Regions from separate parts of the Embleya sp. NPDC127516 genome, predicted to be linked through region 1. Evidence: riboswitches for the same ligand, from Rfam matches in the RefSeq annotation. Region 1 holds a riboswitch; the other holds the start of a gene.
What was found. Region 1 has a riboswitch for thiamine pyrophosphate ahead of ACIRL2_RS31215 (purine-cytosine permease family protein). Riboswitches for the same ligand answer to the same signal wherever they lie in the genome.
Positions count from the first base shown of each region.

Region 2: linked by a shared signal. The riboswitch ahead of thiO (glycine oxidase ThiO) and the one ahead of ACIRL2_RS31215 (purine-cytosine permease family protein) in region 1 are both predicted to bind thiamine pyrophosphate.

Region 1 is NZ_JBIWJT010000018.1:14,698-29,454, reverse strand. It holds gene ACIRL2_RS31265 (aminoglycoside phosphotransferase family protein) at 1-643, opposite strand, end outside; gene ACIRL2_RS31260 (carboxylesterase family protein) at 854-1,219, opposite strand; partial or broken gene ACIRL2_RS31255 (GNAT family N-acetyltransferase) at 1,209-1,394, shown strand; gene ACIRL2_RS31250 (hypothetical protein) at 1,419-2,525, opposite strand; gene ACIRL2_RS31245 (LysR substrate-binding domain-containing protein) at 2,551-2,799, opposite strand; partial or broken gene ACIRL2_RS31240 (RidA family protein) at 2,863-2,994, shown strand; gene ACIRL2_RS31235 (hypothetical protein) at 3,152-3,577, opposite strand; gene ACIRL2_RS31230 (peptidase inhibitor family I36 protein) at 3,856-4,215, shown strand; gene ACIRL2_RS31225 (alpha/beta fold hydrolase) at 4,342-5,967, opposite strand; gene ACIRL2_RS31220 (CHAT domain-containing protein) at 6,548-7,744, shown strand; TPP riboswitch at 8,251-8,391, shown strand; gene ACIRL2_RS31215 (purine-cytosine permease family protein) at 8,387-9,754, shown strand; gene ACIRL2_RS31210 (plasmid stabilization protein) at 9,905-10,228, opposite strand; gene ACIRL2_RS31205 (MerR family transcriptional regulator) at 10,390-11,586, shown strand; gene ACIRL2_RS31200 (amino acid ABC transporter permease) at 11,644-12,453, opposite strand; gene ACIRL2_RS31195 (amino acid ABC transporter permease) at 12,450-13,094, opposite strand; gene ACIRL2_RS31190 (glutamate ABC transporter substrate-binding protein) at 13,113-14,111, opposite strand; gene ACIRL2_RS31185 (amino acid ABC transporter ATP-binding protein) at 14,125-14,757, opposite strand, start outside.
Region 2 is NZ_JBIWJT010000005.1:254,482-269,238, forward strand. It holds gene ACIRL2_RS11800 (SAV_6107 family HEPN domain-containing protein) at 1-291, opposite strand, end outside; gene ACIRL2_RS11805 (DUF6504 family protein) at 304-591, opposite strand; gene ACIRL2_RS11810 (1-aminocyclopropane-1-carboxylate deaminase/D-cysteine desulfhydrase) at 914-1,780, shown strand; gene ACIRL2_RS11815 (phytoene desaturase family protein) at 2,321-3,808, shown strand; gene ACIRL2_RS11820 (hypothetical protein) at 3,813-4,106, opposite strand; gene metF (methylenetetrahydrofolate reductase [NAD(P)H]) at 4,177-5,094, opposite strand; gene ACIRL2_RS11830 (polyprenyl synthetase family protein) at 5,239-6,330, shown strand; gene ACIRL2_RS11835 (ribonuclease domain-containing protein) at 6,857-7,342, opposite strand; gene thiE (thiamine phosphate synthase) at 7,379-8,023, opposite strand; gene ACIRL2_RS11845 (Rv2175c family DNA-binding protein) at 8,034-8,399, opposite strand; gene ACIRL2_RS11850 (NAD(P)/FAD-dependent oxidoreductase) at 8,488-9,672, opposite strand; TPP riboswitch at 9,787-9,898, shown strand; gene thiO (glycine oxidase ThiO) at 9,894-11,060, shown strand; gene thiS (sulfur carrier protein ThiS) at 11,057-11,266, shown strand; gene ACIRL2_RS11865 (thiazole synthase) at 11,272-12,066, shown strand; gene pknB (Stk1 family PASTA domain-containing Ser/Thr kinase) at 12,160-14,196, shown strand; gene ACIRL2_RS11875 (sulfite oxidase-like oxidoreductase) at 14,276-14,757, opposite strand, start outside.

The DNA.
Region 1 (14,757 bases):
TGCCGCGATCGTCCACCAGGAGATTTCCCGGCATCAGGTCGGCGTGCAGCCACACCGGCGGCCCGTCCCAGGCGGGCGCCCGGAGTGCGTCCTCCCATACGGCGGTCACCGCATCGCAGTCGATGCCCTCGTCCGGGATCGTGCGCAATGCCTCGATCGCCGCCCGGGTCGAGGTGTCGAGTGCGGTCAGCGGCCCGCCGCGATGGGCCCGCGGTGCGCCGGGCAGGGTGATGCCTCGCATGGCCGTCACGAAGCCGGCCAGATCCTCGGCGAGCGCCGTGGGCTGGGTCAGCGCCCCGGCCTCGGGGTTGGCGCCCGGCTGCCACCGGTAGATCGACCACGACCACGGGTAGCCTTCGGCCGGCTCTCCGGCGCCGAGCACCTCCGGGATGGCCGTCGGTAGCAAGGGCGCGAGTCGAGGCAGCCACTCCCGTTCGAGGGCCACGTCCCCGGCACCGCCCTTCACCAGCGGCAGCCGTACGACCAGGTTCGGTCCGAGCCGGTACATGGCGTTGACCGTGCCGCCGGAGGGGAATCGCCGTACGGCCGTCGCGGACCATTGGGGGAACTGCCCGGCGAGCAGCCGCCGTACCAGGTCCTCGTCGACGGGGTGCAGATCGGGATGCATCGGGGCGGTGCTCATGGATGGCCATCCGACCGGCGGCGGGGGCGAGCGTCAAACCATTTCCGGCCGGCGGCGCGACGAGGCGCGGCGCCGGCCGGTTGGTTGTGGCTCGGGCAGGTTCGGCCCGGAGGGCGGTTCGGCCACTGGTGCGGTGCTCGCCGGGGGCTTTGCTCGATGGGCGGTTCGCTCGCCGGGCGCTTTGCTCGCCTTCGCTCGCCGGCGGTTCGCTCACTCGGGGTCGAGCGAGCCCTCCCACAGGAGCCGTTCGTGTCCGCGCGGGTCCGGGACGATCTCGTTCACCGGCTCGTTGTCTCGGCGGAAGGTCATGACCGGGCGCTGTGTCGTGTCGTACGCGGGCCAGTCCGTCGGTGCGCCGGTCAGGATGAACTCCACCCAGCGCCGGTGCATTTCGTCGGCGAGATCGCGGGGAGGACTGACGACGAGTTCGTCCACGCCGGAGGCGTCGAGGGATTGCCAGATGAACGGGATCTCCGCGATGTGGCATGCCCCGAAGGGCCGGGAGTCCTCGCGCGTCTTGGGCGAACGCCGGCCGAACTCGTATACGTGGGTGGTGGCGGAGGATGGCTTCGACACTCTCGGCCTGACCGAGGTGCATGCCACCGTGGCCGCGTCGAACGATGCCTCGCTGGTCCTGCTGGACAGAATCGGCTTCGAGCATGTCCGCGACATCGAAGAGGACGACGGCCACATCACCCGCGTGTTGACCCGCCGTGCGACGGCGATCGAGAACGCGCCGCTCGGCCAATAGGGACCGGCCTGCCCTGGTGACCGTTCAGCGGTGAGGGCAGGCGAGTTGGTGGAGGATTTCCTGGGTCAGGAGGTCCTCGCGGCCCTTCAAGGCGTCCGCCGGTTGTGGGTTCAGGGGGAAGACCATTTCCGCCGCGACGTTGTCCTGGACGATTCGGGCCAGGTTGTCGAGGGCGACGTGGATGGGGTCGGTGGGTGGTTGGGCCGTCTGGAGGTCGATCAGGTGTGAGTCGGCCCTTGCGGGGTCCATGAAGTGTTTGACGATGATCGAGTTCTGGTTCTGGGCGGACGTCGTCCAGATGGACAGGACGACGATGTACAGGCCGGGCCAGTCCGCTCGGCCGACCTTGTCCCGCCAGCGCCCCATGAGGGCTTCCACGCCCTCGATCTGGGCGCGGGACGCGTGCTTGATGTTGGTTTCGATGGCGTCGTTCAAGCCGCCTGTGAAGGTCTCGAAAGACGCCATGTCGAACGAGCCGCGCCGCGCCGACTCGTCGATGAACTCGATCGCGGCGTCGAGGATCCGTACGCAGGACGCTTCGAGTTCGCGCGCCATGCGCGCGTTGCCGAGCTGCCGCCGGGCGGTGGTCAGGGTGGCACCGAAGTCCTGAAGCGGGCTGATCCATCCGTTCGTTCCCGGGCCCTTGAACGCCACCATGTCCAGGTCGTGCTGGTCGAGGCGGGCGGAGCTGGGGAGTTCCGGGATTCGGCGGCTCAGATACGGCGCGATGATCGAGTAGATGCCCAGGGGCGCGTGGGCGACCGACTTGGCCAGCTCGAACATGTCGGAGACGGGGTGCAAGGACTCCCGCTCGCCGTTGTGGATGAGCGTGTACCGGCCGCCCCGGTAATCGTTCTCGATGACGATGACCGGGCCGAGCTGCTTGATCACCTCGGCCCGGAGCGCGTCGTAGCTCTCACGCATGGCGGTGTCGATCGCGAAGATCGCTTCGCGGGCCCGCAGTTCCGGTGCCGGCCCCGGATCGCCCGTCGCCGCGGACGCGGTCCGGGTGCCGCCGAGATACGCGCCGGCACCGACCGCGGTGGCGATGCCGAGGAATCGTCTGCGTGTGCTCCTGCTCCGCCCCCACAAGCCGTTCGGAACGATCCCACCCGACCCCGAAGTTCCCATGCCGACTCAACGGCGACGCGATCTCCTAGGACACGGCCCGACCGCCGAACCTCCGAGAGCCGTCCGGCGGAACCTGGTCGATGGCCGTCAAAAGGCTGCCCACCAGCGGGCTGTCGTCCTCCTTACGCCACGCGACGGCGACCCGGGTGCGGGGTGCGTCCGGGTCGATGGTGCGGAAGGCGACGCCCCTGAGGCGGATGCGTCGGATGCTCGCCGGGGCCAGGGACACCCCCAGGCCGGTTTCCACCAGGGCGCAGACGGTCTGCCATTCCACCGTGTGCCGGGTCACCTGTGGTGAAGCCCGACGCGGTGCACAGGCCGATGATCCGGTTGTAACGAGCCGTGTTGGCCGGTGCTGCGCCGCTGCTTCGGCGAAGTGCGACCGGCCGCCACGATGTTGATGTGCGGCCTTGCCGATCCCCGGATGAGGATCGAGATCGAGGTGTACGCGCGGCGGGCCATCGCGTAGTGGCCCGCCGCCCGTGGGGTGGCCGCGCGTGGATCGGGGGGTGGGCCCGAGGGACCGCCTCCTCGGGCTCAGCCGGAGTGGTCGGAGTCGTTGAAGGCGTCGATGTCGCCGAAGGAAAGGGCGATGCGGCGGCGCTCGCGGTCCATTTCGGTGATGGTCACACGTACTCTCTCGCCCGCTTCGACCGCCGGGTCGGCGGGTCCGGGCATACCGTCAATCGCGCGCGTGGCGTCAACCGGGCGCCCGTGGAGCGGATTTCGGCTCCGCCGGCGAGCCGGTGCCAGCGAAACGCGTTGCCTATGCGGTGCTCTTCCAGAAGCTCCGGGCCTCGGGCGGCGACCAGTTCGCTCAGTTCGGCCCGGAGTCCGTCGTCCGCGGTGCGATCGTCGGAATGGAACCCGTTCGCCACCGGATTGTCGATCGCCAGGCGATGGATGGCGGCGTCGAGGGCGAATCCGGCTGTCGCGGCGGTGTACGCGGTCGCGATGGCCTCGCGCGCGTCGTGCCGGATGCGGGTGCGGGTGGGAATACGGCCGGAGGTCGAGTTTGCCGCGGCCGGGTCGTACGGAGTGATGCGGTCCACGAAAGGCGCCATGTCAGCGCCCGGTGCGGCTCGAAGGTGCCCTGAGGGCCGGTCGCGGGTGGACAAGGAGAATGATCACCGGCGCAGCGTAGTGGCATGGGGCGGACGACGACCAGCCATTGCGACGCTGGGCCGTATGGGGATGGCATGTCCCCGATCGGGTGGTAACAACCGGGAGGTATGGCGAGTTCGGGGCCCGGGTCAGGAGCATGGCGGCGTCGCGGCAGATCGCCGTTGCCGTCTCGATTGTCTCGAGTGCTTCGATTGTGGAGTAACCCATGATGCGCATGCGTACCCTGGCGCTCGCCGCCGCTCTGTCCCTTACCGCCCTGTTGCTGCCGGCGACGAGTGCGAGTGCGGCGCCGGCCGCGCCGCCGTCCTGCAACGACGGCTCGGTGTGCTTCTGGACCGGGGAGGGTTTCCACGGCAACACGTGGGAGTGGACCGCGCGCAGTGGCTACCGCGATATGCCGCCGGCCTTCCACGATCACGTCGGATCCGCCGTCGCGAGCACCAGGGCCTGTTTCATCAACTGGAGCCCGGTGGAGAAGCGCGACGTGTTCAACGGTGACTGGCGCTCGAAGTACCTCGGCGACTTCGGCGGTCGGATCGACGGTGTCGGGCCGGGCGCCTGCTGAGGTCTGTTGCGGTGGCAACGGCCGGTGTCCGAGGGGCACCGGCCGTTGCGTGGGCGAATTCGGGCTCGACCTTGGCCCCGGTCGCCGCCTTGGCCTCCGTTCTCGGCCTCGGCCTCGGCCTCGGCCTCAGTCGCGGACCGGCACCGTTACCGTGGACGGGTCGTTCGCCGGTGACGAGAAGGCGAGTCCGGCGGCGAACGGGTTGTGCTCCAGGTACAGCGGGTCGACGGTGTCCACCACGACCGCCAGGCGGTGGCCCGCCGGGACGTCGTAGGCCGTCGCGAACATGTCGATGTCGACCGGGAAGGCCACACCCGGCGTCCTGCCGTGGAAGCTCAGCGGCGAGTGGGTCACCAATTTGCCGATACCCAGCGGGCCGACGTCGTACAGGTAGGCGAAGATCGTTCCGCTTTCGTGCGACGCGGTGACGGTGGTGTGCAGCTTGGTTGTACCGCGCACCTTCGTCTGCGTGTCGTAGCGGTCGCTCTGCCACACGCCCGCGAACGCCCTGGGCAGCAGCGGGATCGAGGCGACCGGCGGGACCTGGAGGAACTGGTCGAGGATGCTGGACAGGAAGATCGTGCCGCCGTTCGCCCCGGAGTCGATGTTCGCCAGGACGCGCTGGGTTCCGTTGAGCGCGATGGTGCGGGTCGAGGACGGTACGGCCGCCCAGCTCGAAAAGCCCTCGTAACCGCCCTCACCTGTACGGGACTTGAGCTGCACGGGCTGCTCGCGGTCGATGCCGTTGTCGACGCCCTTGAGGTGGTGGTCGAACCAGCGGGTCGAGTCGGCCCACATGTCGTTGGGAAGTCCGAACAGGCCGCCCGCCTCGGCGGTGGCGTGGTCGCCCGGACGGAATTCCAGTCGCTTGGGGCCGGTCAACTTCCCATAGAAGTCGGCGTATTGGTTCGGCGGGAAGAGCGAGTCGCCCCACGCGTTGCCGAGCATGATCGCGGCGCCGTTGGCGTTGATCCGGTCGAGGTAGGTCGCGGGTGAGCGCTTGGCGCCCCACGCGATCATCTCCGCCTCCTTGGCCAGGTTGCCGGAGAGGAAGTTCTTCAGGATCTCGGTGAGTTCGGCGCTGGGACGACCGGTGAGGAAACCGGCACCGCCCAACAGCGTGGCGGCCTGGGCGTGTTCGGTGCGACCGCTGTAGATGGAGTCGATCAGGTCGGCCCAGCCGCTCATCGCGACCACGGCCTTGATCCTGGGATCGAACGCGGACGCGAGCAGGCTGATCCCGGCGCCGTAGGAGACGCCGGCCATGCCTATCCGGGCCGGATCCGCGGGCGTGTTGGCCAGCGCCCAGTCGATCACCCTGGACGCGTCGGCGATGTCCTTCGGGCCGGCCGTCTCGATCTCGCCGCCGGACTGCCAGAAGCCGCGCGAGTTGTAACCGACCACGACATAGCCCTTGTCCGCGAGCTTTTGCGCGGGGACGACGTACTCGATCTGGGGCATCGCCCAACTGGTCGGCAGCACCACGATCGGGTAGCGGGTGCCGGGGGCGCCGCCGGTCGGGGTGGTCACGTTGGCGGCGAGCTTGGTGCCGCCGTCGCCGGGGATGTCGACGAAGCGCAGGGACGTCCCGGCGGCGGTCTGCACGGCGGCCGCCGGGGCGCGAGCGACGGTGGTGCCGGCCGAGGCGGCCGGACCGAGGGCGGTCCCGGCGAGAATCGCGGCCGAGACGACGGCGACCGCACGAGCGCGTGGGCGCACACCAGCGCGTGGGCGCATGCGGAATTGACCCATGAGGGTCTCCTGACGTCATGGTCGGGGCGTGGCCCGACCAGCGGGAATGCGTGGCGAAGCGACGCCCTGGGACGGCGTCGGAGGGTGACTCACGAGTAAGTTACGCGCCGGTAAACCAAGACGGAAGAGCCATGGACCGCTCCGCTGCGGCAACCGGAAGGTTCGGCTGCGCGCCCGCCGGACACACCACCGGAAGCAACGGTTCCGGCACGAGGAGGCACCGCCGGCGAAGCGACGGGGTGCCCGAGGGGCGGGCGGGGAGGTGTGTCGATAGACCGGCGGAGTGGCGGAGTGGCGGGCGCGGTTGGTGGGGTGGTGGGGGCGGGAGTGAAGTGGTCTATCGGCGAACCGGTGGGGTGGTGGAGCAGCGGGTCGATCGGGCGATCGGGCTGTGATGCGCCCGGACGGTGGGCAGCGGCGTGGGCGGGTCGACGTGCCGGCGGTGTGGTGGGTCGGGTGGGGGGTGGAGTGGTGGCATGGGGCGGTGGGATTCGGCCGCGGTTGTGATGGCGCGTTCGTTGGGGCGAGTTCGTGCCCCGGTACCGTGGTTTCGGCGTGCGGGGGCTAGCGGGGGGTGGGCGTGGAGGATGTCGACGCGGAGACGCGGCGGGCTCGGGAGCGGGGTGAACGCGGTCGGGCGCGGTGCGCCGAGGCGTTGGCGGCCGAGTCGGGCGAGGGCGGCCCGGACGCCGTGCGGGAGTTGTTCGCCGAGGCGATCGAGTTGCTGACCGAGGCACTCGGCACGCTCGACGGCGCCGACGCCCGGTGGCCGGAATTCGCCTACGTGGCGGGCGTCGCGTACGCCGCGAGCGCGGCACCCGTCGGCGACCGTCGGGCCTGGGACCAGGCGCGGCTCTGCTTCCGGCGCGCGGATCGGGCCGCGCCGGCGGATGCCCACCTGCTCCGGGCCGCCGCGCAGGTGGCCTCGGCCCGGATCGGGCTCGACCCGCGCGGCACCCCGTGGCGTACGCTCCTCGACCCGCCGTCGGCCGCCGAGATCGCCGCCGCGCTGGTTCGGCTCGGTCACGACGTGCTGGTGCAACTCGTTCCCGGAGCCGCGGTGATCACCGGCACCGACGGCGCGACGCGGGTGCTCGACCTGCCCGAACTCGAATACGGCCTGGACCTGGGCAGGGGCGATCGGGAGAACTGGGCCGACCTGCTCGACGCGCTGTGCGAATGGGCCTGGGCAGCGGTGATGGCACCGGTACTGACCGCGCTGCCCGACGCGTTCGGCCACACGCCGTCCCTGGTGCTGCTGCCCGCCGGACCGTTCGGCATGGTGCCCTGGCACGCGGCTTGGACGGTCGTCGACGGCCGCCGCCGGCACGCGCTGCAGAGCACGCGCATCTCGTACATCGGCGCGCCGCGGTTGTTGTGCGACGTCGCCGCGCGGTCGGTGGGCGACCTCGACAGGCGGTACCGGGTCGAGGTCGGCCGCGCCGCCGGCGATCCGATCGCCTTTGTGCCGGCGGGTGGTCACGACGAGAACTGGCGACGGGCCGCCGAGTACCTGACGGCCGGCAGCCACACCGTGGTGTCCACGCTGTGGCCGGTGGACGAGACGATCACGGCGCTGGTGCTGTACATGGCCCGCCACTACCTCGACCGCCGCGACCTGCCGCCGGCTCAGGCCGTACGCACAGCCCAGTTGTGGCTGCGCGACCCCAAACGCGGCATCCCGGCCGCGATGCCGCCCGAACTCGCCGCCAGGGCCCGCGCGATCGCCCCGGACGCGCTGACCGCCTGGGCGGGCTTCACCCACTCGGGATGGTGAGCGCGTGGGCGTGCTGTCACCCACTCCGGGTGGCGGCGGGCGTGTGTTCACCACTCGGGGTGGTGAGCCGCGAAGTCCGTTCACCCGCCCGGGGTGGCCGGCTCGATGGGCAACAGCGTTCACCCACCAGGGGAGGTGGGCGCGAGGGTGTGTTCACCCACTCGGGACGGTGGGCGCCTTGGTGTACACCCACTCGGGATGGCTGGGCGCGAGCCTGTGCTCACCCACTTGGGATGGCGGGCGTGAGGGCTGCGTGCAACCACTCCGGACGGCGGTCGCGGGCCAGGGTGCACCCCTCGGGAAGGCCGACGCGAGCCGGGGTTCACCCCCTCGGGAAGGCTGACGCGGGCATGGTGCTCACCCACTCGGCATGGCCCGCGCGAGCATGTGTTCACCCATGCGAGGCGGCCGGCGTGTGCGTGTGTTCGCCGGCGCGAGGCGGCGGGCGCGAGCGTGTGTTGGGTCACCCCGCCTTCCCAAGCGACCCGCGAGGCGCGTACTGTTCGCCACGCCATCGCGGGAGCTCGGACCAACCGGGCTGAGAGGGCGGCATGGGGTGTCGGCGTAGCGCCGGCGCATCCGGGGCCACCGACCGCTTGAACCTGTCCGGGTAATGCCGGCGTAGGGAGAGCAGGTAGAGCCATGTCGGCTCCGGTCATCGACGACGCGCGCCCCGAGACACCGCACGGCGGCGTCGAGGCGCCTCTGGTCCTGGACACCGCGCCGCCACGTACCCTCGGGTTCCGTGACCAGGCGGCGTTCTGGGCCAACCTCGGAGTGAGCCTGCTCGGCTTCTCCGGCGCCCTGTTCGTGCTCGCCCCGGCCGGCTATCCGCAACTGTCGATGGTGGCCGCGATCGTCGCGGCCGTCGGCGGCACGCTGATCGGCACACTCATGGTCGCCGTCGCCGGCATCCCCGGTGCCCGCAGCGGCGCGCCCGCGATGACCGTGCTGCGTGGCCTGTTCGGCACGAAAATCTCCTACGTGCCGACGGTGTTCAACATCGTCCAGTGCATCGGCTGGGGCACCTTCGAGCTGTTGGTGATCTCGATCGGCATCGAGGCGATGACCGACGGTGACGGCCCGCATTGGCTTTACATCGTCGCCGCCGGCGCGGTCACCACGGCGATGACGCTGCGTCCGCTGGGCATGCTGCGGATCCTGCGCCGCTACGTGACGATCGCGGTGGGCATCGCGATGCTCTACTTCTCCATCCAGTTGTGGCGCGAGGGCCTGCCGCCGATGACCGAGGGGTCGTGGTCCGGGTTCTTCCCGGCGATGGACGCGGCGCTCGCGGTCGCGGTCTCCTGGGTTCCGCTCGCGTCCGACTACACCCGCCACTCGCGCGGCACCAAGCCCGCGTTCTGGGCGGCGTTCAGCGGATTCTCGATCACCAGCATCTGGTGCTACCTGCTCGGCCTGGTCGCGCTGGCCCAGGTCGGCGGCGACGCGGACAAGATCTTCGACTCGTTCCTGGGCGTCACCGCCGGATGGGTGTTCTTCGCCGTGCTGGTCGTGCGCGAGGTGGACCAGAGCTTCGCCAACGTCTACAGCACCGCGATGTCGATCCAGAACCTGGCGCCGCGCGTGGACCGCCGGGTGTTGTGCCTGGGCGTGGGCGCGCTGGTCACCGCGTTCGCGCTGATGGTGAACGACTTCGACACCTACGCGAGCTTCCTGTCGCTGATCGGCTCGATCTTCATCCCGCTGCTCGGCGTGCTCGCGGTGGACCTGTTCGCCGGACGCGGCCGAGCCGGCTGGGACCTGGGCGACCGCGCGCCGGCCCGCTGGGTGATGGTCGTGCCGTGGGTGCTGGGATTCTGCATGTATCAGCTGATCAACCCGGGTTCGGTCGAGTGGTGGGCGAAGTTCTGGGGCCGGCTCCAGGACGCGCTGCACATCCACGCGCAGACGTGGACCTCGGCCTCACTGTTCTCGTTCGCGCTCGCGGGCGTGACCGCGTACCTCGCGGTCGCGTGGGACCGGCGGCGGGCGGTCGCGGCGCGTTGAGGTGGGCCGGCCGCGTCGGTCGGGTGCCTCCTCCCGACGCGGCCGTGATCCACCGCCCGGGCGGACCCCGGTGTCCCGGACCGGAACGCAGACGCCCCGACCCGCCCCGACCCACGCCGCCCCGAGCCGACCCGCCCCGACCGGCCTCGTCTAGCTGCCCAGGGCCTTGGCCAATTGCGCCTTGTTCATCGACGAGCGGCCCTTGATGTTGCGGCGCTTGGCATCCGCGTAGAGCTGGTCGTACGTGGGTGCCTGCGAACCCTTGTGCGAGTTCTTGCCGCCCCGCTTCGCCGAGGACATGTCGTGCAGCGACGAGCGGCTCGCGGTCTTGGCCTCGCCGGAGCGGGCGCGCTCCTTGTTGACCGTGCGGGCGGCGATCTCCTCGGCCCGCTTCTCGCCGGTGCCGCGCTGTTTGGCGCTCTCCTTGATGTGCTCGTACTGACGTTCGCGCTTGGGGCTGGATCCGCGTGGCATGGTCGTCCACCTCACTCGTATTACTCGCCACTCGATGCCATGTCGGCCTTTTTCGCGGCCTCCTTCATCGGCCTGTTTCGGCTACCCGCACTGGCGTCGATCACCCGTGCCGACCGACCGCAGTTGACCTTCGAGCAGGTCGAAGCCGCAGACTCGCCGCCATGGACGACGACACGAACAACGAGGTACGGGACGCACTGGTGGGCATCGGCGCGTTCGCGCGGCGGGTCGGGCTGAGCCCGAGCGCGTTGCGCTACTACGACGACTGCGGTGTGATGCGGCCCGCGTCGGTGGACCCGGGTACGGGCTACCGCTCCTACGCGCCGGAGCAGGAGGCGCGGGCGCTGCGGCTGCGGGCGTTGCGCGAGGCGGAGGTGCCGCTGCCGGAGGCGGTCGCCGTACTGGACGGTCCACCGGAGCACGCCGAGGCGCTGCTGCGCACCCACCTGGACCGCATGCGCGAGCGCGCCGACACCGCGCGGGTCGTGGTCGAGGGCGTGCTGCGCTCGCTGACCACGACCGGTACGCGGGCGAGCATCGGCGGGGCCGAATGGGCGAGCGCGGTGCGGCAGGTGGCGCCGGCGGCGGGTGCGGGGGAGCCGGCGGTGCTCGGGTGTGTGCTGGTCGAGGTGGCCGACGGGGAGGTACGCCTGGTGGCGACGGATCGCTACCGGCTGTCCGTTCGTACACTGCGCCCGGGTCGGATCGAGGGCGGCCCGGGACAGGCGCTGGTCCGGGTGGGTGACCTGATCGCACTCGGCCCCTGGGCGACCCGACACCGCGAGATCGACCTCGAACTCGACGCCGACGGCTTCCGCCTGCGCGCCGGCGACGAGGTCCACGAGCCGGCGACGTCCGCCGACACCTACCCGGCCTACCGCGACATGCTCGCCGCGTTGGCCACGCCGCAGACCCGCGTCGTGGTGGACCGCGCGGCCCTACGCGAAGCGCTGCTCGGCGAGGGCCGGGGCCTGGGCCGAGGGCGGGACGAAGACGAGAACCACGACCCGGGCGAGGACCACGACCATGGCGAGGACCGGGACCAAGGCCGGAAAGAGGACCAAGGCCGAGACCCCAGCCCCAGCCCCAGCCCGAGCCGGGTCCGAGTGTTGACCACGACCCTCGACGGGATCCGAGTCGACGCCGGCGCCCTGCCGGCGATCTGCGCCGGCCCCGCGACCCGACTCGCCTTCGACCCGGGCACACTCGTACCCGCCCTGGACGCCGGCGTCGGCCCGGACGTCCTCCTCGACATCGCCGCCCCCGATCTACCGGTCCTGGTCCGCTCCGCCGATCAGGGCAGCTTCACCACATTGGTGATGCCGGTGGCCCTCCCGAAAGCCGGGAACCCGAAATAGGGCCGATCTCGTCCGGAGGCCGCGGGCGGGCCGAAGCATCGATCCGCCGACGTGGCGTCAGGCGCCCTTGTGGCGGCGGCGTCCGCTGCTTTCCAAGTAGCGGGCAAGGCCGGAGAGAAGCATGCACATGCCGATGTAGATCGGGGCGATCACGATGACGACCGGGATGAAGGGGAGGCTGTAGTCGAGGTTGGTGGCGATCTGCTTGCCGGCGTAGAGGAATTCCTCGTACGAGATCAGGTAGCCCAGCGAGGTGTCCTTGAGCGTGACCACCAACTGGCTGATGATCGTGGGCAACATGGTGCGGACCGCCTGGGGGATCAGGATGTGCACCATCACCGAGGTCTTGCGCATGCCCAGTGCGTAGGCCGCCTCGCTCTGGCCCTTGGGGACCGCGTTGACGCCGCCGCGGAAGACCTCGGCCAGGACCGAACCGTTGTACAAGGTAAGGCCGGCGATCAGGGCCAGGCGGGGTTCGACCTTCATCGCGATGAAGATGAAGAAGATCATCACCAGCACGGGCATGGCCCGGAAGAACTCCACCACCAGGCCCGCGCCCCAGCGGATCACCCGGTGTTCGGAGAGCCGACCGGCCGCGAAGAAGGCGCCGAAGGCCAGCGAGAGCACCGCGGCCCACGCGAAGACCTCGAGCGTGTTCCTCAGGCCGCGCAGCAACAGCTTCTGTACGCCCACGTATTCGAAGGGTGCCCACTTGTCATGGGCGAACTGTCCGGTGTCGATCAGCTTGTAGATCACCCATGCCAGCACACAGATCAACAGCGCGGTGACGATCCAGCCGTAAGTGCGGTGCCGGGCCAGGGCCTTCGGGCCGGGGACGTCGTACAGCGCCGAGGTCTCGGTGCTCATCGGGCCACCTCCAGGCGCTTCTCCAGGAAGCGGAACAGGGCGCTGATGGACAGCGTGATGATCAGGTAGCCCACGGCGATCCACAGGAACGTGACGACGATGTCGTAGCCGAGTTCGTTGAGGGTGCGGTACGTGCCGAGCAGTTCGGTGACGCTGAACGAACCGGCGATCGCGGTGTTCTTGGCGAGCGCGATCAGCGTGCTGCCCACCGGTGGGATCACCGCGCGCACCGCCTGTGGCAGCACGATCAGTTGGAGCGTCTGGCCGAAGTTCATGCCCAGACTTCGGGCCGCCTCGCCCTGGCCGACCGGCACGGTGTTGATGCCGGCGCGGACCGCCTCGCAGATGAACGCCGAGGTGTAGCAGCCCAGGGCGAGCACCGCGAGGGTGAAGAAGGGGAGCACCACGCCGAATCGCGGCAGGCCCAGCACGACCGCGAAGAACAGCAGGGTGAGCGGGGTGTTGCGGAGCACGGTCACCCACGCCCCGCCGATGATCCGCAGCGGACGGACCGGGGAGACCCGGCAGGCGGCCATCAGCACGCCGACCACGAGGGCGATCGCCGAGGCGGCCAGGGTCAGTTCGACCGTACCCACGAAGCCCTTGCGGAACAGGGTGAAGTTGTCGAGCAGCACATTCATCGTCGTCGACGCCCTCCGCTAGTACCGGTCCACCGGCGGCGGCGGGGGAGCCGGTACGCCGGAGAGGCCGAGGGTCGAGTCGTAGGCGCGCTTCCAGTCGCCGTTCGCCTCGTGTGCGACGATCGCGTCGTCGATCGCGAGGCGGAAGTTCCGGTCCCCGCGCGGAACACCGATTCCGTACGGCTCCTGGGAGAACGGCTCGCCGGCGAGCCGGAGTTGGTCGGGCACCTTCGCGGCGTAGCCCTTGAGGATGGTGTCGTCGGTGGTGACCGCGTCGACCTGAAGGCTGATCAGGTTGTCCACGCACACCGAATAGCTGTCATAGGCGACGGCGGTGGCCTTGGGATAGTTGGCCACCAGCCGCTGGTACGGCGTGGAGCCGGAGACCGAACAGACCTTCTTGCCGGCCAGGTCCTGCGGGCCGTTGATGTCCTTGTCGTTCTTGCGGACCAGGAGCGCCTGGCCGGCCATGTAGTACGGCCCGGCGAAGCCGACCAACTTCTTGCGGTTGTCGTTGATCGTGTACGTCCCGACGTAGTAGTCGACTTCGCCGTTCTGCAAGGACGTCTCGCGGTTGGCGGAGGTGATCGTCTTGAACTCGACCCGGTCCGCCGGGAAGCCCAGTGACGCGGCCACCATCTTGGCGATTTCGACGTCGAAGCCCGAGTAGTAGCCGCTCGCCGGGTCCTGCGCGGCGACGTAGGGCTGATCGGCCTTGGTGCCGACGATCAACCGGCCGCGCGCCTTGGCCGAGCGGAAGGTGGGCGAGTCGATGTCGACGTCGGTGGCGACCTGGTACGAGGGCAGATCCTTGGGCTTGGGGCCCTTGGGCGGGGGTGTACCGGACCTGCCGCAGGCGGCGAGGAGGAGTGCGGCGAGGAGGAGGGCGAGCAGGGTGGCTGCTCGGGGGGTGTTTCGGAGGGTGGCGCGGGTGCGGGCGCGGGTGCCGGCGTAGACGCAGGCGTGGGGGCCGGGGCCGGCGTGTGTGCGGGTGCGGGTGCAGGCGTGGGTGCGCATGTGCGATCCCCCGTCAGTGCTTGAGGATCTTGGACAGGAAGTCCTTGGCCCGGTCGGTCTCCGGGTGGTCGAAGAAGTCCTCGGGCCTGCGCGACTCCATGATCCGACCGTCCGCCATGAACACCACACGATTGGCCGCCGAGCGGGCGAAGCCCATCTCGTGGGTGACCACGACCATCGTCATGCCCTCGACCGCGAGCGTCCGCATGACCTCCAGGACCTCGTTGATCATCTCCGGGTCGAGTGCGGACGTCGGTTCGTCGAACAACATCACCTTGGGATCCATCGCCAGTGATCGGGCGATGGCGACCCGCTGCTGCTGTCCGCCGGAGAGTTGCGCCGGATACTTGGGCGCCTGGTCGGAGAGGCCGACCCGGTCCAGGAGTTCGCGCGCCTTCTTCTCCGCCTCGGCCTTGCTGCGCTTGCGCACCTTGATCTGCGCGAGGGTCAGGTTTTCCAATACCGACTTGTGGGCGAAGAGGTTGAACGACTGGAACACCATGCCGACATCGGAGCGCAGCCGGGCCAGTCCGCGACCCTCGGCGGGCAGGGGCCGGCCGTCGATGGTGATGCTGCCGGAGTCGATCGTCTCCAACCGATTGATCGTGCGGCACAGCGTCGACTTGCCGGAACCGGAGGGGCCGAT
Region 2 (14,757 bases), on a different contig from region 1:
CAGCAGTTCCCACGCGCTGCGCGGGGCCCGCCGGCGCCGGCCCGGACGCTCGTCCTCGGCCTGTGCCCGAGCGGCCAGCACGGCCGCGGCCACGCGCAGCGCGGCCAGATGGGCCGTGGCGTACCGCTCTGCGGCGTCGCGGTTGACGGCGGCCTCGGTGAGCCCGCGCCGAGCCTGGGCCAGCAGATCGAGCGCGCCGCGCGGGGCGGACGACCAGCGCACGGGCGCCCGTCGGATCGGCGGCGGCTCGGGTATGTGGGCGGACTGGTTCAGACTCGCGCTCGGGCTCACGAAGCCACCTCCTCAATCGGCGGTCCGCGCCAGCGTCCAGGTCCCGGCGCCGGCGTCCAGGCTGAGGTCGTACACACCCAACGGCGCACTGCGACCGGCACCGGCCTCCACACGCCACACCTCACGCTCCCCCGTCGCCACGACGGCGGTCCGCGAGCGCGCGTGTTGCCACCACTCGCCGGTCTCGACCCAGTGCCCGATCACCTCCCGGACCACGTAGAGCCGGTCGTGCCACAGGAACCGCGCGGGGTCCCCACCACTGCGCAGCACCTCCACCGGGTCGGTGTGCAGACGCGTCATGCCGCTCCTCCTCTGCCGGGGGATCGGCGATGCGCTTCCCCACGCACCGCCGACCCGGGCTACCCATCCGGTTGCCCCGTGCCGTTCGAGTCGAACTCTTTCTCGAACAAAAGTTCGATCTCGTTTGCCAGTAAAGCTCGCTCCCCCACCCACGTCAACGTCATTGCCGCAGTCCCGGGCGAACCGTCGTGTTCGAGCGATGTTCGAGCATGTTCGAGTCCACTCGATCCGCCGTCGAGAGCGGTCGCCCCCCACGTCCTCCACCGTGACAGGCGACACCGACAGCCCCGGCGGGCCGACCCGGCGTGCCACCCTTGTCCGGGTGCGCCCACGTCTGCCCTCGCCGCTGCGCGAGCTGTCCGATCCCCGACTGACCGCCCGCGGCCTGCGACTCGCGCTCAAACGGGACGACCTGATCCATCCCGAGGTGCCCGGCAACAAGTGGCGAAAGCTGAAGTACAACCTGGTGGCGGCCCGTGAGCAGGGGCAGCGCACGTTGTTGACCTTCGGCGGCGCGTACTCCAACCACCTGCGGGCCACCGCCGCCGCCGGCCGCGCGCACGGGCTGGCCACGGTGGGCGTGGTGCGTGGCGAGGAACTCGCCGACCGCCCGCTCAACCCGTCGCTCGCCTTCGCCGTCGAACACGGCATGCGGCTGGTGTTCACGGACCGCGCGACCTACCGCGCCAAGCACACGCCGCGCGTACTCGATCGGCTGCTCGCCGCGCACGGCCCCGCGTACGTGCTCCCGGAGGGCGGCAGCAACGAGGCCGCCGTGCGCGGCTGCGCGGAACTGCCGGCCGAGCTCGGCGAGGACCTGGACACGGTCTGCGTCGCGGTGGGCACCGGCGGCACGCTGGCCGGCGTCGCGGCGGGCCTGCCGCCCGGACGGCGCGCGATCGGCTTCGCGGCGCTGAAGGGCGGCTTCCTCGCCGACGAGGTGGCCGACCTCCAACGGCGCACGTACGGCGCGCCGACCGAGAACTGGCATGTGGAGCACGACTTCCACCACGGCGGCTACGCGCGGCGCGGCCCGGAACTGGACGCCTTCCTAGCCGACTTCGCGGCCCGACACGACTTCGCACCCGAGCCGATCTACGTCGGCAAGATGTTGTTCGGCCTGTTCGCCCTCGCCGAGCGCGGCACGTTCGCGCCGGGCACCCGACTGGTCGCGGTGGTCACCGGCTGAGCCCGACCCGCCGCCGGCCCCGAACCGCGGCCCGGTCTCGCGACGTGCATGCGGCATGCGGCATGCGAAAGGCGTCGGTCCCGCCGCCCCCGCGGCAGTACCGACGCCTCGAACGACCCGGCTCCCCCGTGCCGGTCGTCGCCCACCGGGACCGACCGACGCCCCCGTCGTCCGTCCCGATGTCGCCGCGCCCCGCCGTCCCCCCGAACGGCCCTCCCCCCGAGGTTGTGTATGGGCGCTTCCCCGTGCCGACCACTGTGCCGGTCGGTCCGGTGGCGGAACATCCGTACGAATACTCAGTGGCGGGCATGAGTATCACCGCCCATATCCGCCTTGATCACGACTTTCGACCCGGGTTGCCCGCGGTGGAAAGAAATTTTCCCCGCGCGTACAACCCTCTGCCCGGGTCGCGAGTCTTACCAATCGTGACCCGCTGGGGGGTGGGCCCGTGGACCGTGGGGAGCGGTCGCGGGACGGTGAGGGGGATCAGGCCCGGGGGGCGGGCCTGATCCCCCTCACCCGCATATACGCTGTGCCACCGTGGCTCGCATTGTGGTTGTCGGCGCAGGTATGGGTGGGTTGGCGGTGGCCGCTCGGCTGGCCACGCTTCGGCACGAGGTGACCATCTGCGAACGGTCGTCGGCGACCGGCGGACTGTCCGGGTCGATCGTGCGGGACGGCTTCACCTTCACCACCGGGCCCGGGCTGCTCACGCTGCCGGCCGTCTACCGCGACCTGTTCCTCAAGACCGGCGCCGCCATCGAGGACGTCGTGGACCTGGTCCCGATCGCCACACCCACCCGCGAGTCGTTCGCCGCCGCGAGCGGCGCGCGCACCGTCGTGGACATCCCCAACGCGTCCCGGTCCGGGACCCACGAGGCGTTCGAGTCCGGGTTCGGGCCGGGCGCGGGCGACGACTGGCAGCGGCTGCTGCACCGCGCCGGCGAGATGTGGGGCGTCACGCGCAAGAGCTTCTTCGAGGCGCCGCTCCTGGCCGATCCCGCACAGCGCGCCGAGCGGCTGCGCAGCGCGGGCGGGCGGGCCGACCTGCGGGTGACCGCGCCGTGGCGCTCGCTGCGCTCGCTGGGTCGGACCCACCTGGGCGACCTGCGGCTGCGCGCCCACCTGGAGCGCTTCGCCGCCGAGGCGGGCTGCCACCCGGGCAAGGCACCCGCGACGCTGGCGACGCTGCCGTACCTGGAGGAGACCTTCGGGGTGTGGTGGGTGCGCGGCGGTCTGCACCGGATGACCCAGGCGCTGCACGCGCGCTGCGTGCAGCGGAAGGTGAAGGTGCGCACCGACACCGAGGTGATCTCGATCGAACGCGCCGGCGGGCGGGTCGCCGGCGTACTGCTGGCCGACGGCGGCCGGCTCGACGCCGACGTCGTGATCACCGACCTGCCCACCGACCCCGAAAGCGCCGGGCTGCTGCCGGCCGCGAGGACCGGCGGGGCAGGGCGGGTGCCGGCCTCCTCGGCGATGCTCGAACTGCATCTCGCGCTGCGCGGCGGCTCCGCCGGGACGCCGCACCGCACCTACCTGTTCGCGGACGATCCCGGGCACGAGCCGGACGCGCTGTTCGCGCGCCGCGCGGCGCCGCCGGTCGATCCCTCGCTGTGCGTACTGGCCCCCGACGACCCGGCGCTGGCCCCCGAGGGGCACAGCGCGTGGACGGTACAACTGCGGGTGCCTCGGCACGGCGCGGTGGACTGGGACTCGGCCGCCGTCCGGGCCGCCTACCCGGCGACCGTGCTCGACCTGATGGCCCGTCGCGGTCTGGACGTCCGCGACCGGGTGTTGTGGTCGGAGCTGCGCACGCCCGCCGACCTGGCGGAGCAGACCGGCGCCCCGGGCGGCGAGGTGCCGGGCGCGGGCGCCGACGGTCCGCGCACCGCACCGCGCCGGGTCCCGAACCGGTCGGCCGTACCGGGACTGTTCTCGGTCGGCGCGAGCGCCCATCCGGGTGGCGGTCTGACCCGGGTGGGCATGTCCGCGGCGCTGGTGGCGGAGCTGATCGGGCGCGCGTGAGGCGTCAGCGGGCCTTGGCGCGGCGGCCCTTCGGGCGCCGGCCGCTGACCGTCCAGCCGTGGTGGTAGGCCTTGCGCACGTAGCGCGTGGTCAGGAACTGGCCCACGGCGAAGCAGAACACGCCGATGCCGACCAGCACCGGGTTCTTGATCCCCACGCCTGCGGCCACACCGACGAAGCCGACGAAGGCGAGCACGCGGTAGCGGAACGGCGCGCCGTGCTGCCACAGCACCTCGGTCAGCAACCACAACCCGATCGGCACGAACAGGATGTAGAGCACCACCAAGCCGAGCTGCACGGTAGATCCCTTCGTTACCGGCGCGTTGCCTCACCCTAAAGGGTGAACCGGTCGTTGGGGCCGAACCGGATCAGCCGCCTTCGTGAAGCCCGAGGTTCTGGTAGATCTCGGTGGTCGCGGTGGATCGGTTGAGGGTGATGAAGTGCAGTCCCGGCGCGCCCTCGGCGAGCAGCCGCTCGGACATCCGGGTCGCGTACTCCACGCCGATCGCGCGCACCGCGGCCCGGTCGTCGGCGACCGCCTCGACCGCCACCGCCAGCTCGGCCGGCACCCTGCAGCCGCTCAGCTCGTCCGCCCGCACCAGCGTGGTCGGGCTGGTGACCGGCATCACCTCGGGAATGATCGGGATGTCGCAGCCGGCCGCCGCCACCCGGTCGCGCAGCCGCAGGTAGTCCTCGACCGAGAAGAACATCTGGGTGATCGCGTAGTCGGCGCCGGCCCGGCACTTGGCCACGAAGTGCCGGATGTCCTCTTCCCAGTTCGTCGAACGCGGGTGCATCTCCGGGAACGCCGCGACGCCCACGCAGAAGTCGCCGGACGCGCGCAGCAGCTCGACCAGCTCGATCGCGTAGGTGAAGCCGTCCGGGTGGGCGACCCACTCGCCCTTCGGGTCGCCGGGCGGGTCGCCGCGCAGCGCGAGCACGTTGCGCACGCCCGCGTCGGCGTACTGCCCGATGATGTTGCGCAGCTCGGCGCGGGTGTGCCCGACCGCGGTCAGGTGGCCCACGGGGGTGAGCGTGGTCTCGGTGGCGATCCGTTCGGTGGTGTCCACGGTCATGCCCCGGCTGGAGCCGCCCGCGCCGTAGGTGACCGAGACGAAGGTCGGCGCCAGCGCCTCGACCCGACGGATGGCATCCCACAGTGTGCGGGTGCCCTTCTCGCTCCTGGGTGGCATGAACTCGAACGAGAAGGACCGGGTGCCGCTCGCGAGCAGATCGCGAATGGCGGGGGTTCGACTGATCCGAGTGGATGCGGCACCGAGAGACATGTACGCAGGTTATCCGGCGGTCACGCGGACGAGAACGTCTTCCCACTCCGCGAGACGGCCGGGCTGCTCCGGATGGCCGGACCGGGCGCAAGTTAGGCTGCCCCGTACTTCCCCACCGTTTCATCGCCCTCGACGGAAGACTCCATGGCTGCCGATTCCTTCCCCGTACATCCCCTGGACCGGGACGGCCTGCGGCAGCGCGTCAATGCCGCGCTGGGCGAGTTCATGGACCGTCAGGCCGAGGTGCTCGCCGACGTGGGCGAGGGCATGGTCCCGGTCACCGCGGCACTGAGCGACTTCGTGCTCGACGGCGGCAAGCGGCTGCGGCCGGGCTTTTGCTACTGGGGCTGGCGCGGTATCGCGGGACCGGACGCGGAGGATGCCGCGATCGTGCGCGCGGCCACCGCGCTGGAATTGCTCCAGGCCAGCGCGCTGATCCACGACGACCTGATGGACAGCAGCGACACCCGGCGCGGCAAGCCCGCGGTGCACCGCCGGTTCGAGGGCCTGCACGCGACGAGCGGCTGGGTCGGCTCGGGCGAGTCGTTCGGCTCGGCGGCGGCGATCCTGCTCGGCGACCTGTGCCTGTCCTGGTGCGACGAGATGTTCGGCGCGAGCGGTGTGGACGACCGGGCACTGCGCGCGGCCAAGCCGTTGTTCGACGTGATGCGCACCGAGGTGATGGCGGGCCAGTACCTCGACGTGCTGGAGCAGGCGATGGGCGGCGGCTCGGTCGAGCGCTCACGGCGCGTGATGCGGTTCAAGTCCGCCAAGTACACGATCGAACGCCCCCTGCACGTGGGTGCCGCGCTGGCCGGCGCCGATCGGGCCGCCCTGGACGCCTACTCCGCGTACGGGCTCCCGCTCGGTGAGGCGTTCCAACTCCGTGACGACGTGCTCGGCGTCTTCGGTGACCCCGAGCGGACCGGCAAGCCCGCCGGCGACGACCTGCGCGAGGGCAAGCGCACCGTGCTGCTGGCGCTCGCCGGCGAGCGGGCCGACGCCGCGCAGGCCGAGGTGCTGACCGCGCTGCTCGGCGATCCCGCGCTGAGCGACACCGGGGTCAAGGAATTGCGCGCGGTGATCGAGGACACCGGCGCGCTCGCCGACGTGGAGACGATGATCACCGAGCTGACCGAGCGGGCCCTCGCCGCCCTGGCCGTCGCGCCGATCGCCGAGGACGCGCGCGAAGTGCTGCGTGAGCTGGCCGACGCCGCCACCGTGCGCAGCGTCTAGTCCGGCGTCCGCGGCGTCGCCGACCGCGAACGGTGCGCCCAGGGCCGCGGGGCGGGGCCGCTCCGGCTCGGACGCCCGGCCCCGGGAGGGGTGCGGGCCGTGCGTCTCGTCGGCCTCGAGCAGTGCCTGGGGCGGGTTGCGGCCGATCAGGTAGATCCCGCCGATCATCGCGGCGAGCACGAACAGCGGGAACAGCAGCGCGGCGCCGCCGTCGGATGTCGTGCCCGGGTGGGGCCGCGAGTGTTCGGCGCCGGCTCTGGGCCCGGGGATCGACGGCTTCGCCGGGCCCGTCGAGGTGGTCGGCACCGTCGCGGGGTGCGGCAGGTCGTGGTCGCGGGCATCCTCTGCGGACCCCGGACGACATCGAACGTCGGGTGTGTCCATCTCGGCAGTCTGGCCGCTTGCTCCGCCCGGTCCGGCCGGAATAGCCCATCCGCGAGGCCAACCACCCGATCGGCCCAGGACCGGTGCCGGCGCCGGCACCCACCCGCAGAGTCGACCCCTTCGTGCGAGCCGGCGCACCCGCTCAGGGCAGCACGGCCGCGAAGCTCGCGTAGTGGTCGTCGCTGTAGTAGCGCTCGGTGTTCCTGCCCGTGACGATCCGGCGCGCGCCGCGATCGGCAGCGCCCGGCGTGCGGACCGTGTACTCGCGGTAGTACCCGTCGGGCTCCGCCGGCAGCAGCTTCTCCCGGTTGCCGAAGACGACGCCGTCGCGGTTGTAGGGGAACGGCCCGCCCGCCGCGATCAGGCGCAGCGTCTCGCGGGCCTCGGCCGGCAGCCGCGCCGCGGCGACGGTGCGCATCCCGGCGGGCACCCAGTCGGGGCGCGCGGCGGTGGACCCGAGCGGTCCGGGGGCGGTCGCGCCGGTGCGGATGGTCGCCGTGGTGGGCGGCGCACTCGCGCGGGTGCCGCCGTCGCCGTCGTCCCGGGTGAGCGCGAAGGCCAGAGCGAGCGCGGCGACGAGCGCGAGCAGCGTGACAACGACGAGAGCACGCCGCCGAGAACCGGACATGGCCGGATATTGTCACGCCGTCTCGCGCGCGCCGGGTCAGCGCCCGGCGAGTCGCCGGACGAATTCCGCCGTTGCCTTCGCCGGGTCCGCGGCCTCGGTGATCGCGCGTACGACCACCACGCGGTCGGCACCCGCGGCCAGCACCTCGTCCAGGTTGTCCCGGTCGATGCCGCCGATCGCGAACCACGGCCGGGTCGGGCGCAGCGCCGCGGTGTAGCGGACCAGGTCCAGGCCCGGCGCGGGTCGGCCCGGCTTGGTCGGGGTGGGCCAGACCGGCCCGGTGCAGAAGTAGTCCACCCCGGGCTCGAGGATCGCCGCGTCCACCTCGGCCTCGGCGTGCGTGGACCGGCCGATCAGCACGTCGCCGCCGATGATCGCGCGCGCGGCCGGGACGGGCAGGTCGTCCTGTCCCAGGTGCAGCACGTCGGGGCCGATCGCGTGCGCGACGTCCGCGCGGTCGTTGACCGCGAGCAGCGCGCCGTGGCGGCGGCACGCGTCCGCGAACACCTGGAGGTATCCGAGTTCGGGCCGGGCCTCCAGGCCCTTCTGCCGCAGTTGCACGATGTCCACGCCCGCGCCCAGGACCGCGTCCAGGAACGCGGGCAGGTCGCCCTGGCGCTCGCGCGCGTCGGTGCACAGGTACAGGCGCGCGGCGGCCAGCCGTTCCTGTCGGCTCGTCATCGGCCCGGCCTCAGATCGCCAGCGCCTGGGCGCGGCGACGCACCTCGGTCATCCGGTTCTCCTGGAGCGCCTGCACCGGCGTGCCCGGGAGCGTGTCGTCCGCGGTGAACAACCACTCCAGCGCCTCCTCGTCGGTGAACCCGGAGTCCGCGAGCAGGGTCAGCGTGCCGACCAGGCCCTTGACGATGTTGCCGTCCTGGAAGAAGTCGGCGGGTACCTGGAGGGCCCGGTGCTCGCCGCGGCGCACGGCCAGGAACTTGCGCTCCTTGAGTTGCTGCCGGACCTTCAGGATGTCCACACCGAGGATCTCGGCGATGTCGGGGAGTGTCACCCAGGCGGGGACGAGGGCTTCTGTTTTGGCGTCGATCTCGCTCACCCGGCCAAGTTTAGGTTCCGCGGCCGGGCCGGCCGGCCGGCGCCCGGCCCGGTACGGCCCGGTGCGGCACGGCGCGGCCCGACCGCGGTCAGCGCGCGACCGACTTGAGCGGGTTCTCGGGGTCGGCGAACCGCTCCCGGTCCACCGGCGTGCCCAGTTGCACGAGCTTGCGGCCCTGGGCCAGGTCGCGCGGCCGGGCGACGGCGAGCAGCGCCGTCAGCCGGTCGCCGGCGAACCAGCCCGCGGCCCACTTGCCGTCCTCGCCCGCGCCGCGGAAGACGAGTTCCTCGCCCGCGCCGTGCCGGCCGACGTACTGGACCATCCGACCGAACTGGTCGGACCAGAAATACGGGACCGGGTCGTACGCCTGGTCGCCGCCGAGCAGGTTGGCCACCAGCACGCGCGGTGCCTGGAGCGCGTTGTCCCAGTGCTCGACGTTCATCCGGGTGCCGTAGCGGGCGGACGGGAAGTCCACGCAGTCGCCGACCGCGTACACCCCGGGCACCGAGGTGGCCAGGTGGTCGTCCACCTCGACGAAGCCGCGGTCGTTGACGGCCACACCGGAGTCGGCCAGCCACTCGGTGGCCGGGCGCACCCCGATGCCGACCACGATCGCGTCCGCGCGCAGCCGGCGGCCGTCGGTCAGGTGTACCGCGCCCGGCTCCAGGCGATCCACCCGCGCGCCCAGCAGCAGTTCCACGCCGGCCTCGGCGTACCACGGCACGAAGCGTTCGCCGATGGCGTCGGGGAAGGGGCCGGCGAGCGGGGTGTGCAGGGCCTCGACCACGGTGGTCGGGCAGCCGGCGGCGGCCGCGGCGGTGGCCACCTCGGCGCCGATCCAGCCCGCGCCGACGATCACCACGTGCGCGCCGGGCACCAGTGCGGCGCGCAGCGCGCGGGCGTCGTCGATGGTGCGCAGCACGTGCACGCCGGGCACCTCCCCCGCGCCGGGCAGGTTGAGCACGCGCGAGCCGGTCGCGATCACCAGGCGGTCGAAGGCGACCGGTCCCGCGTCGGTGTCCACCGCGCCCGGTCGCAGTCCCGTCGCGGTCCGGCCGAACAGCACCTCGGTCTCCAGCGCGGCCCAGTCCGCCTCGAAGGACGTGTCGTCGGTCTTGCCCGCGAGCACCTCCTTCGACAACGGCGGCCGGTCGTACGGCGCGTGCGCCTCGGCGCCGAGCAGGGTGACGCGCCCGGCGTACCCCTGGTCCCGCAGCGCCACCACGGTTTGCAGGCCGGCCATGCCGGCACCCACGACGAGCACGTTGTCCATGCGGGGCACCCTATGACGCGCCCCGGCGCGACCGGCGGGCAGGGTCTTGACTCAGTCAAGGACATCTCGGACGCACTCGGGCACCCCGGGGCACGCGAAACCGGTGTCGTAGTGTGGAGAGGTCACGGGAGCCCGGTGAGACCGGGCTGAGAGGGGGGCTGCGAGCCCCCGACCGTCCGAACCTGATCCGGGTCATACCGGCGAAGGGAGTTCCCCTCACCATGTCCACCATCCCCACCACCGATGTCGTGGTGGTCGGCGCGGGCGTCGCCGGGCTGTCCGTCGCGTGGCGCGCGCGCACCCGGTACGGACTGGCCGTCACCGTGGTCGACCCGACCCCGGGCGCGGGCGCCTCGCACGCCGCGGCCGGCATGCTCACCCCCGTCTCCGAACTCCAGTACGGCGAGGAGAGCCTGCTCCGGCTGAGCATCGAATCGGCCCGGCGCTACCCCGAGTTCGCGGCCGAGCTGGCCGAGGCCGCGGGCCTGCCCTCGGGCTACCGCGCGTGCGGCACGATCGCGGTCGCGCTGGACGCGGACGACCGGGCCGTACTCAAGGACCTGCACGCCCACCAGCAGCGGCTGGGCCTGCACTCGTCCTGGCTGACCAGCCGCGAGTGCCGCCGGCTCGAACCGATGTTGTCCCCGGCGATCACCGGCGGCCTGCATGTCGAGGACGACCACCAGATCGACAACCGCCTGCTGGTCGCGGCGCTGCTCGCGGCCTGCGCGCGGGCCGGCGTCGGCTTCGTCCGCGAGCGCGTCGAGCGCGTCCTGGTCGCCGACGAGCGCGCGTACGGCGTGCGGTTGCCCGACGGGCGCGACCTGATCGCGGATCAGGTGCTGCTCGCGGCGGGCGCCCGCTCGGCGCTGATCCCCGGCCTGCCGCCGGAGGCGGTCCCGCCGGTGCGCCCGGTCAAGGGCGAGATCCTGCGCCTGCGGGTGCCGCCGGCCCTGCTGCCGCTGCTGTCCCGCAACGTCCGGGGCGTGGTCAAGGGCGGCAGCATGTACCTGGTGCCGCGCGCGGACGGCGAACTGGTGATCGGCGCGACCGAGCACGAACTCGGGCACGACACCGAGGTCACCGCCGGCGGCGTGTACGAACTCCTGCGCGACGCGCACGAACTCGTCCCCGGCATCACCGAGCTGCCTTTGATGGAGACGCTCGCCGGGCTGCGCCCCGGCAGCCCGGACAACGCGCCGATCCTGGGTCGTTCCGCGCTGGCCGGCCTGGTGGTGGCCACCGGCCACTACCGGCACGGCATCCTGCTCACCCCGATCACCGCCGACACCGTGGCCGAGGCGCTCGCGCACGGCACCACCCCCGAACTCATCGAGCCCTTCGGGCCCGACCGCTTCGCGAGCGCCGCCCGAGAGGTGATGGCATGAACGACATCGAGGTCTTTGTCAACGGCGACCGGCGCCGCGTCGCGGACGGCACCACCGTCGCCGACCTCGTGGCCACGCTGACCACCGCCGCCAAGGGTGTCGCGGTCGCGGTGGACGAGTCCGTGGTGCCGCGCGGCGCGTGGGCCGAGACCGTGCTCGACGCGGGCAGCCGCGTCGAGGTGCTGACCGCCGTCCAGGGAGGATGACCGGCATGGCCGACGACAAGCTGGTGATCGGCGGCGAGTCCTTCACGTCGCGGCTGATCACCGGGACCGGCGGCGCGCCGAGCCTGGAGATCCTGGAGCAGGCGCTGATCGCGTCGGGCACCGAGATCACCACGGTGGCGATGCGCCGAGTGGATCCGGGGACCTCGGGCTCGGTGCTGGACGTGCTGCGCCGGTTGGGCATCCGGGTGTTGCCGAACACCGCGGGGTGCTTCACCTCGGGCGAGGCGGTGCTGACCGCGCGGTTGGCCCGGGAGGCGCTGGAGACCGACTGGGTCAAGCTCGAAGTGGTCGCCGACGAGCGCACGTTGCTGCCGGACGGGGTGGAACTCGTGGATGCCGCAGAGCGGTTGGTCGACGACGGCTTCCGGGTGCTGGCGTACACCAACGACGACCCGGTGCTCGCGCGCCGGCTCGAGCAGGTGGGCTGCGTGGCGGTGATGCCGCTCGGGTCGCCGATCGGTTCGGGCCTGGGCATCCGCAACCCGCACAACATCCGGCTGATCACCGACCAGGCCAAGGTCCCGGTGGTGCTGGACGCGGGCCTGGGCACCGCCTCCGACGCGGCGCTCGCGATGGAGCTGGGCTGCGACGCGGTGATGCTCGCGACGGCGGTCACCCGGGCGCAATCGCCGCGGTTGATGGCCGAGGCGATGCGGCACGCGGTGGACGGCGGCCGGCTCGCCTACCGCGCCGGGCGGATCCCGATGCGACACCACGCGCACGCGTCGTCACCGATGGCCGGCATGCTGGAGACGAGCCCCGAGCACCCCGCCTTCTGACCGGGCCGCACGATCGGTGCGGCCTTCCTCGGACGGGGAACCATGGGGAAGACCGTCGGCGTCCACAAGGCAGTGGACCCTACACTCCTGAACATGGACACGACCTTGAATGATCCGCTCGTCGGGCGGCTGCTCGACGGTCGATACCGGGTCGATGCCCGAGTTGCCGCGGGTGGCATGGCCACGGTGTATCGGGCTCTCGACACCCGTCTCGACCGCACCGTCGCCCTCAAGGTGATGCACGCCGGGCTGGCCCAGGACCCGGAGTTCACCCGCCGGTTCATCCTGGAGGCGAAGGCCGCGGCGCGGTTGTCGCACCCCAACGTGGTCAACGTCTTCGACCAGGGCACCGACGGCGCCTTCGCCTACCTGGCGATGGAGTACGTCGAGGGCCGCACGCTGCGCGAATTGCTCCAGGACCTGGGCAACATGACACCGCGCGAGGCGTTCGGCGTACTGGAGCCGATGCTGGCGGCGCTGTCCGCGGCGCACCGGGCGGGCTTCGTGCACCGCGACGTCAAGCCGGAGAACGTGCTGATCTCCGACGACGGCGGGATCAAGCTCGGCGACTTCGGGCTGGCCCGGGCGACCAGCACCACCGCCACCGCCGCGACCGGCAAGGTCCTGGTCGGCACGGTCGCCTACCTCGCGCCGGAACAGGTCGAGCGAGGCGAGTCCAGCCCGCGCTCGGACGTGTACGCGGCGGGCGTGGTGCTCTACGAGATGCTCACCGGCCGGCAGCCGCACCACGGCGCGACCGCGGTCGAGGTCATCTACAAACACGTGCACGCGGACGTGCCGGCGCCCTCGCTCGCGGTGCCGGGCCTGTCGCACGCGCTGGACACGCTGGTGCGCACCGCCACCGTGCGCGACCCGGAGCAGCGGCCGAACGACGCCGAGACCCTGCTGAGCCTGGTCCGCCGGACCCGGCACGCGATGCCGGACACGGAGCTGGACTTCGGCGCGGCGCTGCGTCTGCCGCCGCCGCCCGAGCCGATCCACGACAACGCCACGAGCGTGTTCCGGGCGGGCGAGGTGATGTTGCCGCCGCATCTGGCGCCGCTCGGACTGAGCGTGGACTCGATGGAGGACGAGCAGGCGCGCTACGGCGGCGGCGCGTACGACGAGCCCTATGCGGCGGAGCACCACGAGTACGCCCCGGCCACCGAGGCGCCCCCGACCGGCACCCCCGGCGGCGGCTATCCGCAGCAGCCCAAGCTGCCCGGTCGGCGCCGCCGGCGCGGGCCCTCGCGCGGGATGATCGTGCTCGCGGTGGTACTGCTCGTCGCCGCCGCGATCGGCGGCGGTGCGTGGTGGTACGGCGCGGGTCGCTACTCCGATGTGCCGGGTGTCCTGAACATGACCCAGGCCGACGCCGAGCGCAAACTCGAGTCCGCGGGCCTGAAGGTCGAGTACGTCGGCGACGGGGAGTTCAGCGAGATCACCGCCAAGGGCTCGGTGTTGTCCACCGACCCCGCCCCGGGCAAGAACGTGCTCAGCGGCTCGAAGATCAAGGTCAAGCTGTCCAAGGGCCCGGAGCGGCACGTGGTGCCCGCGCTGGTGAACCTGAAGATCGAGGACGCCAAGAAGGCGCTCGCCGACGCGAGCCTGAAACCCGGCACCGAGACCAAGACCGCGAGCAACAAGCCGCCCGGCACCGTGGTCGGCAGCCAACCGGCCGCCGGCGAGCCGCTCCAGCGGGACAGCGTGGTGGCCCTGGTGGTCAGCCGCGGCCCGGACACCGTGGTCCCGGACCTGACCGGGCTCAGCGTGGACGAGGCCAAGGCCAGGTTCCAGCCGGCGACCGGGGTGAGCGTCGAGGTGGATCCGACCCAGCAGTTCTCGGACACCGTGCCGGTCGGCCGGATCATGTCCTTCGCCCCGGGAACGAACGCGACCGTGCCCTTCGGCACCCGGATCACCGTGGTGTTGTCCAAGGGACCGGACCTGGTCCAGGTGCCGCCGGTGACCGGGATGAACCCGGACGACGCGGCCCGGGCGCTGCAGGCCGTCGGGCTGCGGGTGAACAACCGAATGATCCCGCTGATCCCGGCCAACGTCGGCAAGCAGGATCCGGCGGCGGGTTCGATGGTCAAGCGCAACAGCGAGGTCTTCATCTCGAACTTCTAGGGCGGCACCGCGAAGGCCCCGCTCCCTCGACACGTCGTCGGGGAAGCGGGGCCTTCGGTCGTTCGCCCGCGGGCACCGCTCAGGTCAGCGCGGGGCCCTCGCCGCTCTCCTCCTGGTAGGAGTAGCGCTGCTCCCGCCACGGGTCACCGATGTTGTGGTAGCCCCGCTCCTCCCAGAAGCCGCGCTTGTCGGCCACCATGTACTCGATCCCGCGCACCCACTTGGGGCCCTTCCAGGCGTACAGGTGCGGCACGATCAGCCGGACCGGGAACCCGTGCTCGGCGGTGAGCGGCTCGCCGTTGTGATGGGTGGCCAGGATGGTCTGGTCGTTCGCGAAGTCGAACATGCGCAGGTTGGAGCTGAAGCCGTACTCCGCCCACACCATCGCGTGGGTGACCTCCGGCGCCGGCGGGGCGATCTCCAGGAGCTTGGCGACGGTCAGCCCGCTCCACTCGTTGCCGAGCATGCTGAACTTGGTCACGCAGTGGAAGTCGGCGACGACGGTGTCGTGCGGCAGCGCCGAGAACTCGTCGTAGTTCCAGCAGTGCTTGTCCCCCGAGG